2 regions of the Pseudomonas sp. FW305-3-2-15-E-TSA4 genome follow, and region 2 is predicted to be linked to the other one. Evidence: predicted binding sites of a transcription regulator. Region 2 holds the regulator's gene; the other holds the start of a gene.
What was found. Region 2 encodes FliA, which starts transcription of late flagellar genes. Its sites were predicted from a motif close to CTAAAGTTTNNNNNNNNNNNGCCGNTAA; they were not measured.
Positions count from the first base shown of each region.

Region 1 (5,751 bases), on a different contig from region 2:
CATCGCCAATTCGACCCGACCACTGGATCCCGAGACCGAGCACCGTTATTGGTACCAGTACTATTTCCACACGCCACGCGGCGTCGCGGGCCTGACGCAAAATCGGCGGGCGTTCTGTGAGCTGCTGTGGAAATTGTGGTCACCGACCTGGGCACGCAACGCCGAACGTTATCCGCTGAGCGCTACGGCCTTCGACAACCCGGATTTTGTTGACGTGGTGATCCATTCCTACCGTCATCGCTTCATGTATGCCGCAGGCGATCCGGCGCTGCAATGGATCGAAGACGCGTTGATCAAACAACCGCCGATCAGTGTGCCGACTATTTCTCTGTGCGGTGCCGATGACGGGGTCGGCCCGGCGCCGGAAATAGATGACGACATTGCGCACTTCACCGGCCCGTACGAAAGGCGCGTCCTGCCCGGTATCGGCCACAACATTCCCGAAGAAGCACCGCAGCAAACCCTCAAGGCATTACTGGATCTGCTCCAGCACTGACCGAAAACCGCTCCCGATACGCCTGCGGCGTCACCCCGATCGCCCGCAGAAAACTGCGGCGCAATGTTTCTTCACTGCCAAACCCGCAATTGGCCGCAATCCGTTTCACCGGCAGCCCGGTGTCACTGAGCAGACGCCGGGCGGTTTCGACGCGGATCAGTTCGATGGCGCGGGCCGGGGTCTGGCCGGTGTCGGCGCGGTAGTGGCGGACGAAACTGCGTTCGCTCATGCCGGCCTGTTCGGCCAGGGTCGGCACGCCGAGGTCGCAGGTGAGGTTTTCGGCGATCCAGGCGTGCAGCTCATCAAAGCGATTGCCCTGATTCTGCAGGGCCAGGGTCACGCTGAACTGCGACTGCCCGCCGGGGCGTTTGAGGAACACCACCAGATGCCGGGCGACGTCGAGGGCGATATCGCGGCCCAGATCTTCCTCGACCATCGCCAGCGCCAGATCGATGCCGGCGGTGACGCCGGCCGAGGTCCAGACCGGGCCGTCGTTGATGAAGATCGGGTTGGCTTCGACCTGCAGCTTCGGGTGCTGCTGGGCCAGTTGTTCGCAGCGGGTCCAATGGGTGACCACGCGACGTCCGTCGAGCCAGCCGCTCGCCGCCAGTAGAAATGCCCCCGTACACACCGAGGCGACGCGTCGGCATTTCGCCGCATGCTCCCGCACCCAGTCCACCAGTGCCAAATCCTCCGCCGCCGGGTAAATGCCCCAGCCACCGGCGATGATCAAGGTATCGCTGTCCTGCTGCGGCAACGGTTCGGCCAACACCGCCAGCCCCGCCGAGGACATCACCGCCCCACCCTCACTGGCGATCACCGACGGCGCATACGGCACCGGCAAGCCGCGCTGGCGAGCGATGTCGTTGGCCGAGGCGAACACTTGCAGCGGGCCGGTGACGTCGAGGATCTGCATGTTGGCGAACGCGAGCACGTGAATGGCTTTGGGCATTTGGCGTAATTCGTGGGGTTATTGGCGTATACGCCAGAACCTACGCGCCTACAGTGAAGCCGTCCACCCCTCAAATGGAGAAATCCCCCATGACGTTGCAGATCGGTTTTCTGTTGTTTCCGCAGGTGCAGCAACTCGACCTGACCGGTCCCTATGACGTGCTGGCCTCGCTGTCGGATGTGCAGGTGCATCTGATCTGGAAAGATCTGGTGCCGGTCACCGCCAGCACCGGCCTGCTGTTGAAACCGACCACCACCTTCGAGGACTGCCCGAATCTGGATGTGATCTGCATTCCCGGCGGCGCCGGGGTCGGGCCGCTGATGGAAGATGAGCAGACGCTGGGGTTCATCAAGCGTCAGGCGGCGCAGGCCAGGTATGTGACGTCGGTGTGCACCGGTTCGCTGGTGCTGGGCGCGGCGGGACTGCTGAAAGGCAAACGTGCGACCACCCACTGGGCCTATCACGAACTGCTGCCGAAACTCGGCGCGATTGCGGTGCAGGACCGGGTGGTGCGCGACGGCAATCTGTTTACCGGTGGCGGGATTACCGCAGGCATCGACTTTGCGCTGGTGCTGGCCGCCGAACTGGTGGGGGCCGAGGCGGCGCAGTTGATTCAACTGCAGCTGGAATATGCGCCGGCACCGCCGTTTGAATCGGGCAGCCCGCAGACGGCGCCGAGTGCTGTCGTCGATGAGGCTCGGCACCGTGCAGCGCCTTCGTTGAAACTGCGCACGGAAATCACCGAGCGCGCGGCGGCGAAACTCGATCTGCGCTGATTCCTCAGCCACACAGATCTACTGTGAGAGCGGGCTTGCTCGCGAATGCGGTGTATCCGTCGAGATTTTTATCGCCTGACACACCGCATTCGCGAGCAAGCCCGCTCCCACAATGGGTTTTGTGGATGGCCTCAGGTTTGGAGCCTGTCCCCGCATCCCGCCTCACCTTTACTTGTCCCCACGCCCTCACCCGTGTAGAAAGCCCTTCCACAAAATTCTGCACAAGGACTTTCGATGAAGGCGTTGCCATGGCTCTATCTGGCACTTCTCAGCCTCGGTTATGGATTGGCGTTGAGCTTTGGCCAACTCGGCTGGCTCGCGCTGATCTCCGTGGGACTATTGCTGGTGACCGGTTTCGCCGTGCGCCAACAGCAGGTGCCGGTGGCGCGCCTGTTGGGGCATGCCGTGTTCATCTTCCTCGCCCTGTCGCTGGCGCTGCACTGGTTGCCGGGATTCGCCAACGGCCGGGCCATTGCCCCGCTGCGTTTCACCGACGACGCTGTGCCGTTTGCGATGTACCTGAATCTGGATAAACCCTTGATCGGCTTCTGGCTGTTGCTCGCCTGCCCGTGGATTGTCGCGGCACGCTCGCTGCGTCCGACGGTGTACGCCAGCGTCCTCGCCCTGACGTTGAGCGCCGTCCTGGCACTGGGCGGCGCACTGTTGTTCGGCATGATTGCCTGGGCGCCGAAGTGGCCTGATCAGGCATGGCTGTGGCTGCTGAACAATTTGCTGTTGGTGACGCTGGTCGAGGAAGCGCTGTTTCGCGGCTATATACAGGGCGGTTTGAGCCGCCTGTTCAAGCACCTGCCCCACGGCGACAACCTCGCTCTGCTGCTGGCGTCGCTGATCTTTGCCCTGGCGCATCTGGGCGCGGGATGGCACTGGGTGTTGCTGGCGGGTCTGGCGGGTGTCGGCTATGGTCTGGCCTACCGTTTCGGTGGCCTTGCTGCGGCGATCGCCACGCATTTCGGGCTGAACCTGCTGCATTTTGCGCTGTTTACCTATCCGATGCTGGCCGGTTGAAGCAAGAGCGGTTTTGCGACGCCGTACTTATATCTGAAAAAAAACTTCAATAATTTCCTGACAGCGCCGACAACCTTTCAAAGCCTTGCGGATTGAAAAACCATGCGTAATAACCAGCCCATTACACAACGCGAACGGACTTTCCCGGCTCAGCAGCGGTTGATTTCCACAACCGACGCTAAAGGCGTGATCACCTACTGCAACGACGCTTTCGTCGAAATCAGCGGGTTTTCGCGTGAAGAGCTGATCCGTGCGCCGCACAACCTGGTTCGTCACCCCGACGTCCCGGCTGCGGTGTTTTCGCACATGTGGGGCACACTGAAACAAGGCTTGCCATGGATGGGCATTGTCAAGAATCGCTGCAAATCCGGTGACCACTACTGGGTGAACGCCTACGTGACACCGGTGTTCGACGGCAATCAGGTGGTCGGTTACGAGTCGGTGCGGATCAAACCCACCGCCGAACAGATCCGCCGTGCCGAAGCGCTCTACCAACGCATCAACCAGGGCAAGTCGGCAATCCCTTCCAGCGACAAATGGCTGCCGGTGCTGCAGGACTGGCTGCCATTCATTCTGGTCAGCCAGTTGAGCTTCGTGATCGGCGCGACCCTTAACTCGCACTGGGGCTTTGCCCTCGCTGCCGGCTTGTCGGTGCCGCTGGGCCTGATGGGCCTGCAATGGCAGCAACGCGGGCTCAAGCGCCTGCTGCGTCTGGCCGAGCAGACCACCTCCGACCCGCTGATCGCGCAGATGTACACCGACAGCCGTGGCGCGCAGGCGCGTCTGGAAATGTCGATCCTCAGCCAGGAAGCGCGCCTGAAAACCTGCCTGACCCGTCTGCAGGACACCGCCGAGCACCTGACCGATCAAGCGAAACAGTCCGACGCCCTGGCGCACAACAGCTCCAGCGGTCTGGAACGCCAGCGCGTGGAAACCGAACAGGTCGCCACCGCCGTCAACCAGATGGCCGCCACCACGCAGGAAGTGGCCAGCCACGTACAGCGCACAGCCGACGCCACCCAGGAAGCCAACCGCCTGACCGGTCGCGGCCGCGACATCGCCGGCGAAACCCGCGAAGCCATCCAGCGCCTGTCGGTGGTGGTCGGCGAAACCGGCCTGACCGTCACCCAACTGGCCAAGGACAGCGACGAAATCGGCGGCGTGGTCGACGTGATCAAAGGCATCGCCGACCAGACCAACCTGCTCGCCCTCAACGCCGCCATCGAAGCGGCACGTGCCGGCGAAATGGGCCGTGGCTTCGCCGTGGTGGCTGATGAAGTCCGTCAACTGGCGCAACGCACCAGCGAATCCACCGGGCAGATCCATGCCCTGATCGCCAAGCTGCAGCAGACTGCCTCCAGCGCCGTGCAAACCATGGAAGCCGGGCATCGCCAGGCCGAAGAAGGTGTGGCGCGGGTACTGGAAGCGGATCAGGCATTGGTCGGCATCAGCGAAGCGGTGGCCAACATCACGGACATGACCACCCAGATCGCTGCAGCGACGGAAGAGCAAAGTGCCGTGGCTGAAGAAATCAGCCGCAACATCAGCAACATTTCGGAACTGGCGGACCAGACCTCGGAACAGGCGCATAACTCGGCGTTGCTGAGTGAAGAGCTGACCAAGACTGCGAATACTCAGTATTCGTTGGTGGAGCGGTTTAACCGCTAAAAGCAAAAGATCGCAGCCTGCGGCAGCTCCTACACCGATCACCTGTAGAGCTGCCGAAGGCTGCGATCTTTTGACCTGGAAGCCCGGGCAGCGAAAGCGTCCGGGCTTTTTGTTGCCGGTCTGAAACTGATGGTGTCTGGCAGACCGCATTCGCGAGCAAGCTCGCTCCCACATTCAGTCCTGTGTACGCAGAACCAATGTGGGAGCGAGCTTGCTCGCGTAGAGGCCATAACGGCCAGCGAATTATTGAGGCAACCGCAGTTTGTCCAGCAGTCGATTGACCAACAGCTCGTTCAACATGATCAGCTGTTGCAGCGCCAGCAGCGGTTTGCGCTCCGGGCCGCCGATTGAGTTGGCGATATTGCCAGCCATGACTTTGGCCGACGACAACGATTCGCAAGCCTCGGCGATCAAGAGGAGGTGCAGCGAAGCAAACCGTAGGCGCTGCCCCCCGGATCGATCCCGGAGCGAAGGAACCCCGAGCTCCAGCGAGCGGGCCGAACGTTGGAACAAGCGTTTTTTTGCTTACTTTTGAGGTATTTGTCAAAAAAGTGAGTCGTCGTAAGGGCGAAACCTTAAGTGGCCGTTACCGCGGCAATGGATATTCACGCAGTCTCGGCAACGTTATTAGCTGACCAGCACATATAAGTCTGGTTGCCTAGCTGTCAGATCTGACAGTAGACGCACACCTGTTCAAGCGCATATCAAGAAAAACCGTAATTGCAGTCGGTTGTAACACCTCCTCTCAATCTAAAAGGCAGGTTTAACAATGACCACGCACGTTATGTTTCTCCCGAAAAAACCGCTCGTCAGTGATGACAGGTTTCAATGGA
Region 1 covers NZ_JBYSZP010000009.1:101,423-107,173, forward strand. The annotation lists gene AC3WMV_RS14235 (alpha/beta fold hydrolase) at 1-496, shown strand, start outside; gene AC3WMV_RS14240 (GlxA family transcriptional regulator) at 465-1,448, opposite strand; gene inhA (isonitrile hydratase) at 1,538-2,224, shown strand; gene AC3WMV_RS14250 (CPBP family intramembrane glutamic endopeptidase) at 2,459-3,250, shown strand; gene AC3WMV_RS14255 (methyl-accepting chemotaxis protein) at 3,353-4,918, shown strand; gene AC3WMV_RS14260 (DUF6124 family protein) at 5,162-5,431, opposite strand; gene AC3WMV_RS14265 (hypothetical protein) at 5,688-5,751, shown strand, end outside.
Region 1: AC3WMV_RS14255 (methyl-accepting chemotaxis protein) is a predicted target of FliA. The motif match lies at 3,296-3,323, and genes of this name have one in related genera.

Region 2 (5,751 bases):
GCGTACCTGTTCTGGAAGAAGCAGAACGTCGCCAAGGTTCAGGCACTGCAGGAAGTTCAGCGTCAGCAGGAACTGTTGCCGTCGCCGGCCCGCGCCATGGAAACCAAGGAGCTGGGCTGGGATGACGTGACGCCGATCGACATGATCGGCCTGGAAGTCGGTTACCGCCTGATCCCGTTGGTGGATCGCAATCAGGGCGGGCAGTTGCTGGCGCGGATCAAGGGCGTGCGCAAGAAGCTCTCGCAGGATCTGGGCTTCCTGATGCCGACCGTGCACATCCGCGACAACCTCGATCTGGCGCCGAGCGCCTATCGCCTGACTCTGATGGGGGTGATTCTGGCCGAAGCCGAGATCTACCCGGATCGCGAGCTGGCGATCAACCCGGGGCAGGTCTACGGCACGCTCAACGGCATTACCGCCAAAGATCCGGCTTTTGGCCTGGAGGCGGTGTGGATCGAAGTCAGCCAGCGTGCGCAGGCGCAATCGCTCGGTTACACCGTGGTCGACGCCAGTACCGTAGTCGCGACGCACTTGAATCAGATTCTGTACAAGCACTCCAGCGAGCTGATCGGCCACGAGGAAGTGCAGCAACTCATGCAATTGCTGGCCAAAAGCTCGCCGAAACTGGCTGAAGAGCTGGTGCCGGGTGTGGTTTCGCTGTCGCAGTTGCTCAAAGTGCTGCAGGCGTTGCTCGCCGAACACGTGCCGGTACGCGATATCCGCAGCATTGCCGAGGCTATCGCCAACAATGCCGCCAAGAGTCAAGATACCGCCGCCTTGGTCGCCGCAGTGCGCGTCGGCGTATCCCGCGCCATCGTCCAAAGCATTGTAGGCACTGACTCCGAGCTGCCTGTGATCACCCTGGAACCAAGGTTGGAACAAATATTGCTCAATAGTCTGCAGAAGGCAGGACAAGGCTCTGAAGAGGGCGTTCTGCTGGAGCCAAGCATGGCCGAGAAGCTGCAGCGTTCGCTTATCGAAGCGGCGCAGCGCCAGGAAATGCAAGGTCAACCGGTGATCCTGTTGGTAGCAGGCCCGATCCGCGCGATGCTCTCGCGTTTCGGTCGCCTCGCAGTTCCAGGGCTGCACGTGCTGGCCTACCAGGAAATTCCGGACAACAAGCAAGTGACCATCGTTGCGACAGTAGGGCCCAACGGCTGAGGTAGTGGTTTATGCAAGTTAAGCGTTTTTTCGCCGCCGATATGCGTCAGGCCATGAAGCTGGTTCGTGATGAGCTGGGCGCTGATGCCGCCATTATTGGCAACCGCCGCATTGCCGGCGGCGTCGAGCTGACGGCGGCGCTGGATTACAAATTGTCGGCGCTGGCGCCACGGGTTCCGAACATGGAACTCGAGGACGAGCTGCGCAAGACCCAGTCGCGCATCGTGACCGCCCAGGCCGAACTGAGCCTGCGTGGCGAAGCCGACGGCAACACCAATCGCCAGTTGTTCGCCGGGCTGCCGTTGACGGCCGGCCTGCCGCTGACCGCTGCCGAGCCGTTGAGCGAACCGACTTACGCCGCCCCGGCGCGTCCGGCGCCCGCGCCTGCCCAGTCGTCCGCCGGCATCGATCCGCGTGCGCTGGATTCGATGCGTTTCGAACTGAACAGTTTGCGTGAGCTGATGGAAGTGCAGCTCGGCACGCTGGCCTGGAATCAGCTGCAAGGCAGCCGTCCGGCACAAGCCAATCTGTATCGTCGTCTGCAACGCATCGGTCTGTCCGGGCCGTTGTCGCGCGATCTGCTGGCGATGATCACCGATATTGAAGAACCACGTCAGGCTTGGCGCATGCTGCTCGCGCACCTGGCGCGAATGATTGCCGTACCGGAAGTCGAGCCGCTGGAAGAGGGCGGGGTGATTGCCATGGTCGGTCCGGCCGGCATGGGCAAGACCACCACCCTGGCCAAACTCGCTGCGCGCTACGTGCTCAAGTACGGCGCGCAGAATGTCGCGCTGGTCAGCATGGACAGCTTCCGCATCGGCGCGCAGGAACAACTGAAGACGCTGGGGCGGATTCTCAATGTGCCGGTGACCCACGTCGATCCGGGCCAGTCGCTGGTTCAGGCGCTCGACCCGCTGCTGCGCAAGCGCGTGGTGCTGATCGATACCGCCGGCTTGCAGGCCAGCGATCCGGCCTTGCGCATGCAGCTGGAAAGTCTGGCCGGGCGTGGCATCCGTTCAAAAAATTATCTGGTGCTGGCAACCACCAGCCAGAAACAGGTTCTAACCGCCGCGTACCACAGTTACAAGCGTTGCGGGCTAGCCGGCTGCATCCTGACTAAACTGGATGAGACGGCCAGCCTTGGCGAAGTGTTGAGCCTGGCGATCAGTCATGAACTGCCGGTCGCGTACCTGACCGATGGCCCACGGATTCCGGATGATCTGCATCTGCCGCGCCGTCATCAACTGGTCAGCCGCGCCGTCAGCGTGCAAATGCAGGAAGAACCCAGCGAAGAAGCCATGGCTGACATGTTCGCTGATATCTACCACAGCCCGACCAAGCAGGTTGGCTGAGGTAATGAACCGTTTTTGTACCTACATCGATGGTCTGCCATGCATTGTTCCGGTTGAGAACGCGCAGCCAGTAATGTGGCCTCCGTCTATGCAAGACAAGGTAAAGAAATAACATGGGCAGCATGCATCCCGTACAGGTGATCGCGGTGACCGGCGGCAAAGGTGGCGTCGGCAAGACTAACGTGTCAGTGAACTTGTCTCTGGCGCTGGCAGAGCTTGGCCGTCGGGTCATGCTGCTGGACGCCGATCTGGGGCTGGCGAACGTCGACGTTCTGCTGGGACTGACCCCCAAACGTACTCTGGCCGATGTGATCGAAGGCCGCTGTGAGCTGCGCGACGTGCTGTTGCAGGGCCCCGGCGGGATCCGCATCGTGCCGGCCGCTTCCGGCACCCAAAGCATGGTGCACCTGAGCCCGGCGCAACATGCCGGTCTGATTCAGGCTTTCAGCGACATCGGCGACAACCTCGATGTGCTGGTGATCGACACCGCTGCGGGTATTGGTGACTCGGTAGTCAGTTTTGTCCGCGCCGCGCAGGAAGTGTTGCTGGTGGTCTGCGACGAGCCGACCTCGATCACCGACGCCTACGCGCTGATCAAACTGCTCAACCGCGACTACGGCATGAACCGCTTCCGCGTGCTGGCCAACATGGCGCAGAGCCCGCAGGAAGGGCGCAACCTGTTCGCCAAGTTGACCAAGGTCACGGATCGCTTCCTCGACGTCGCCTTACAATACGTCGGCGCCGTGCCGTACGACGAAAGCGTGCGCAAGGCAGTGCAGAAGCAGCGAGCGGTCTATGAAGCCTTTCCGCGTTCCAAGTGCGCGCTGGCGTTCAAGGCGATCGCGCAGAAGGTCGATACCTGGCCGCTGCCTGCCAACCCGCGTGGCCACCTTGAGTTTTTCGTCGAGCGCCTCGTGCAGCAAACAGCAGGGCCTGTGTTATGACCGCGAGCGGTATGAACTACTACAAGAAGTCGGCACGTGACGCGCAGTACGAGTTGATCGAGCGTTACGCGCCACTGGTCAAGCGCATTGCCTATCACTTGCTGGCGCGCTTGCCGGCGAGTGTGCAGGTTGAAGACCTGATTCAGGCCGGGATGATCGGCCTGCTCGAAGTCTCGACCAAATATGACGCCAGCAAAGGCGCCAGTTTCGAAACGTACGCGGGCATCCGGATCCGCGGCGCGATGCTCGATGAAGTGCGCAAAGGGGATTGGGCACCGCGCTCGGTTCACCGCAATACCCGTATGGTCAGCGATGCCATTCGCTCAATTGAAGCTAAAACCGGCCGTGACGCTAAAGATCACGAGGTTGCGGCCGAACTCCAATTGAGTCTCGACGATTACTACGGGATTTTGAATGACACCCTGGGCAGCCGGCTGTTCAGTTTCGACGACCTGTTGCAGGACGGCGAACACGAAGGGCTGCACGAGGATGGCGCCAGTGCTCATCTTGAGCCGTCACGCGATCTGGAAGATGAACGCTTCCAGGCGGCGCTGGCGGACGCGATTGCCAATTTGCCGGAGCGTGAGCGACTGGTGTTGGCGCTGTACTACGACGAAGAGCTGAACCTCAAGGAGATCGGTGAAGTCCTTGGCGTCAGTGAATCGCGGGTCAGCCAGTTACACAGCCAGTGCGCGGCCCGTTTGCGGGGGCGTTTGGGGGAGTGGCGAGCGCGCTGAAGGCAGTGTGGGGACACTGCGAACGAGGCTGGTGCGGTGAGAACGGCACCGGTCTTGCTCTGTTGTGCTCCAGACAGTCTTCGAGTGCTGCGCCGATTGATTGAAGTGGCGCGTCCAGGTGCTGGGCGCGTTTAAGACTGCTTGGAGGTCGAATTGAACAAAGACATGAAAATCCTCATCGTTGATGACTTCTCAACGATGCGGCGGATCATCAAGAACCTGCTGCGCGATCTCGGGTTCACCAACACCGTCGAGGCCGACGATGGCACTACCGCCATTCCGGTACTCAACAGCGGCAGCATCGACTTTCTGGTAACGGACTGGAACATGCCGGGCATGACCGGTATCGACTTGCTGCGCCACGTGCGTGCCGATGAAAAACTCAAGCATCTGCCGGTGCTGATGGTGACCGCTGAAGCCAAGCGCGAGCAAATCATCGAAGCCGCTCAGGCCGGTGTGAACGGCTACGTGGTCAAACCTTTCACGGCTCAGGCGTTGAAAGACAAAATCGAGAAGATTTTCGAACGCATCGGCTGATGACGCGCGGGGGAGCTATGGAGCATAACGAATCTTCACAGGGCGATTTCGAGTCGACCCTGAAAAAACACGCGGTCGAACTGGTCGAGAGCCTTGAAAAAGGCAGGTTCGGCGACGCTGTGCAACTGATCCATGAGCTCAATCAGACCCGTGACCGCGGCCTGTATCAGGAAGTGGGCAAGCTCACACGCGAACTGCACAGTGCGATCGTCAATTTCCAGATCGATCCGCACATGCCGCAGGCCGAGGAAGTGTCGCAAATCACCGACGCCACCGAACGCCTGGGCTATGTGGTCAAGCTGACCGAAGCCGCGGCCAACCGCACCATGGATCTGGTGGAAAGCGCCACCCCGGTAGTCAATGGCCTGGCTGAAGAAGCCCAGGCCCTGAGCACCGATTGGGGCCGCTTCATGCGTCGTGAGGTCGGAGCTGAAGAGTTCCGCGAACTGGCGCGCCGGGTCGACGGTTTTCTGTCACGCAGCAGCACGGACAACCGTGCGGTGTCGAGCAACCTCAACGACATCCTGCTGGCTCAGGATTACCAGGACCTCACAGGTCAGGTGATCAAGCGTGTGACCCAACTGGTCACCGAAGTCGAAAGCAATTTGCTCAAACTCGTCCTCATGGCCAGTCAGGTTGACCGCTTTGCGGGCATCGAACACGACCGTGCCGCGATGCTTGCAGAAAAAGATCCACAAAAACATCTCTCGCAGGGTGAAGGTCCGCAGATTCATGCCGATAAACGAGAAGACGTTGTGTCCGGTCAGGACGATGTGGACGATTTGTTATCCAGCCTCGGATTCTAGAGTTTTGGAATTTTAGGTTTTTTGGGTTTTTAGACCTGTAGGAGCACCCCATTAATGAGCTTCGGCGCCGATGAAGAGATCCTTCAGGATTTCCTGGTTGAGGCCGGCGAGATTCTTGAGCAACTGTCCGAACAACTGGTCGAGCTGGAAAGCCGCCCGGATGACGCAGATCTGCTCAACGCAATTTTTCGCGGTTTCCACACTGTAAAAGGGG
Region 2 covers NZ_JBYSZP010000017.1:116,671-122,421, forward strand. The annotation lists gene flhA (flagellar biosynthesis protein FlhA) at 1-1,161, shown strand, start outside; gene flhF (flagellar biosynthesis GTPase FlhF) at 1,173-2,513, shown strand; gene fleN (flagellar synthesis regulator FleN) at 2,627-3,457, shown strand; gene fliA (RNA polymerase sigma factor FliA) at 3,454-4,194, shown strand; gene AC3WMV_RS22805 (chemotaxis response regulator CheY) at 4,360-4,731, shown strand; gene AC3WMV_RS22810 (protein phosphatase CheZ) at 4,749-5,537, shown strand; gene AC3WMV_RS22815 (chemotaxis protein CheA) at 5,592-5,751, shown strand, end outside.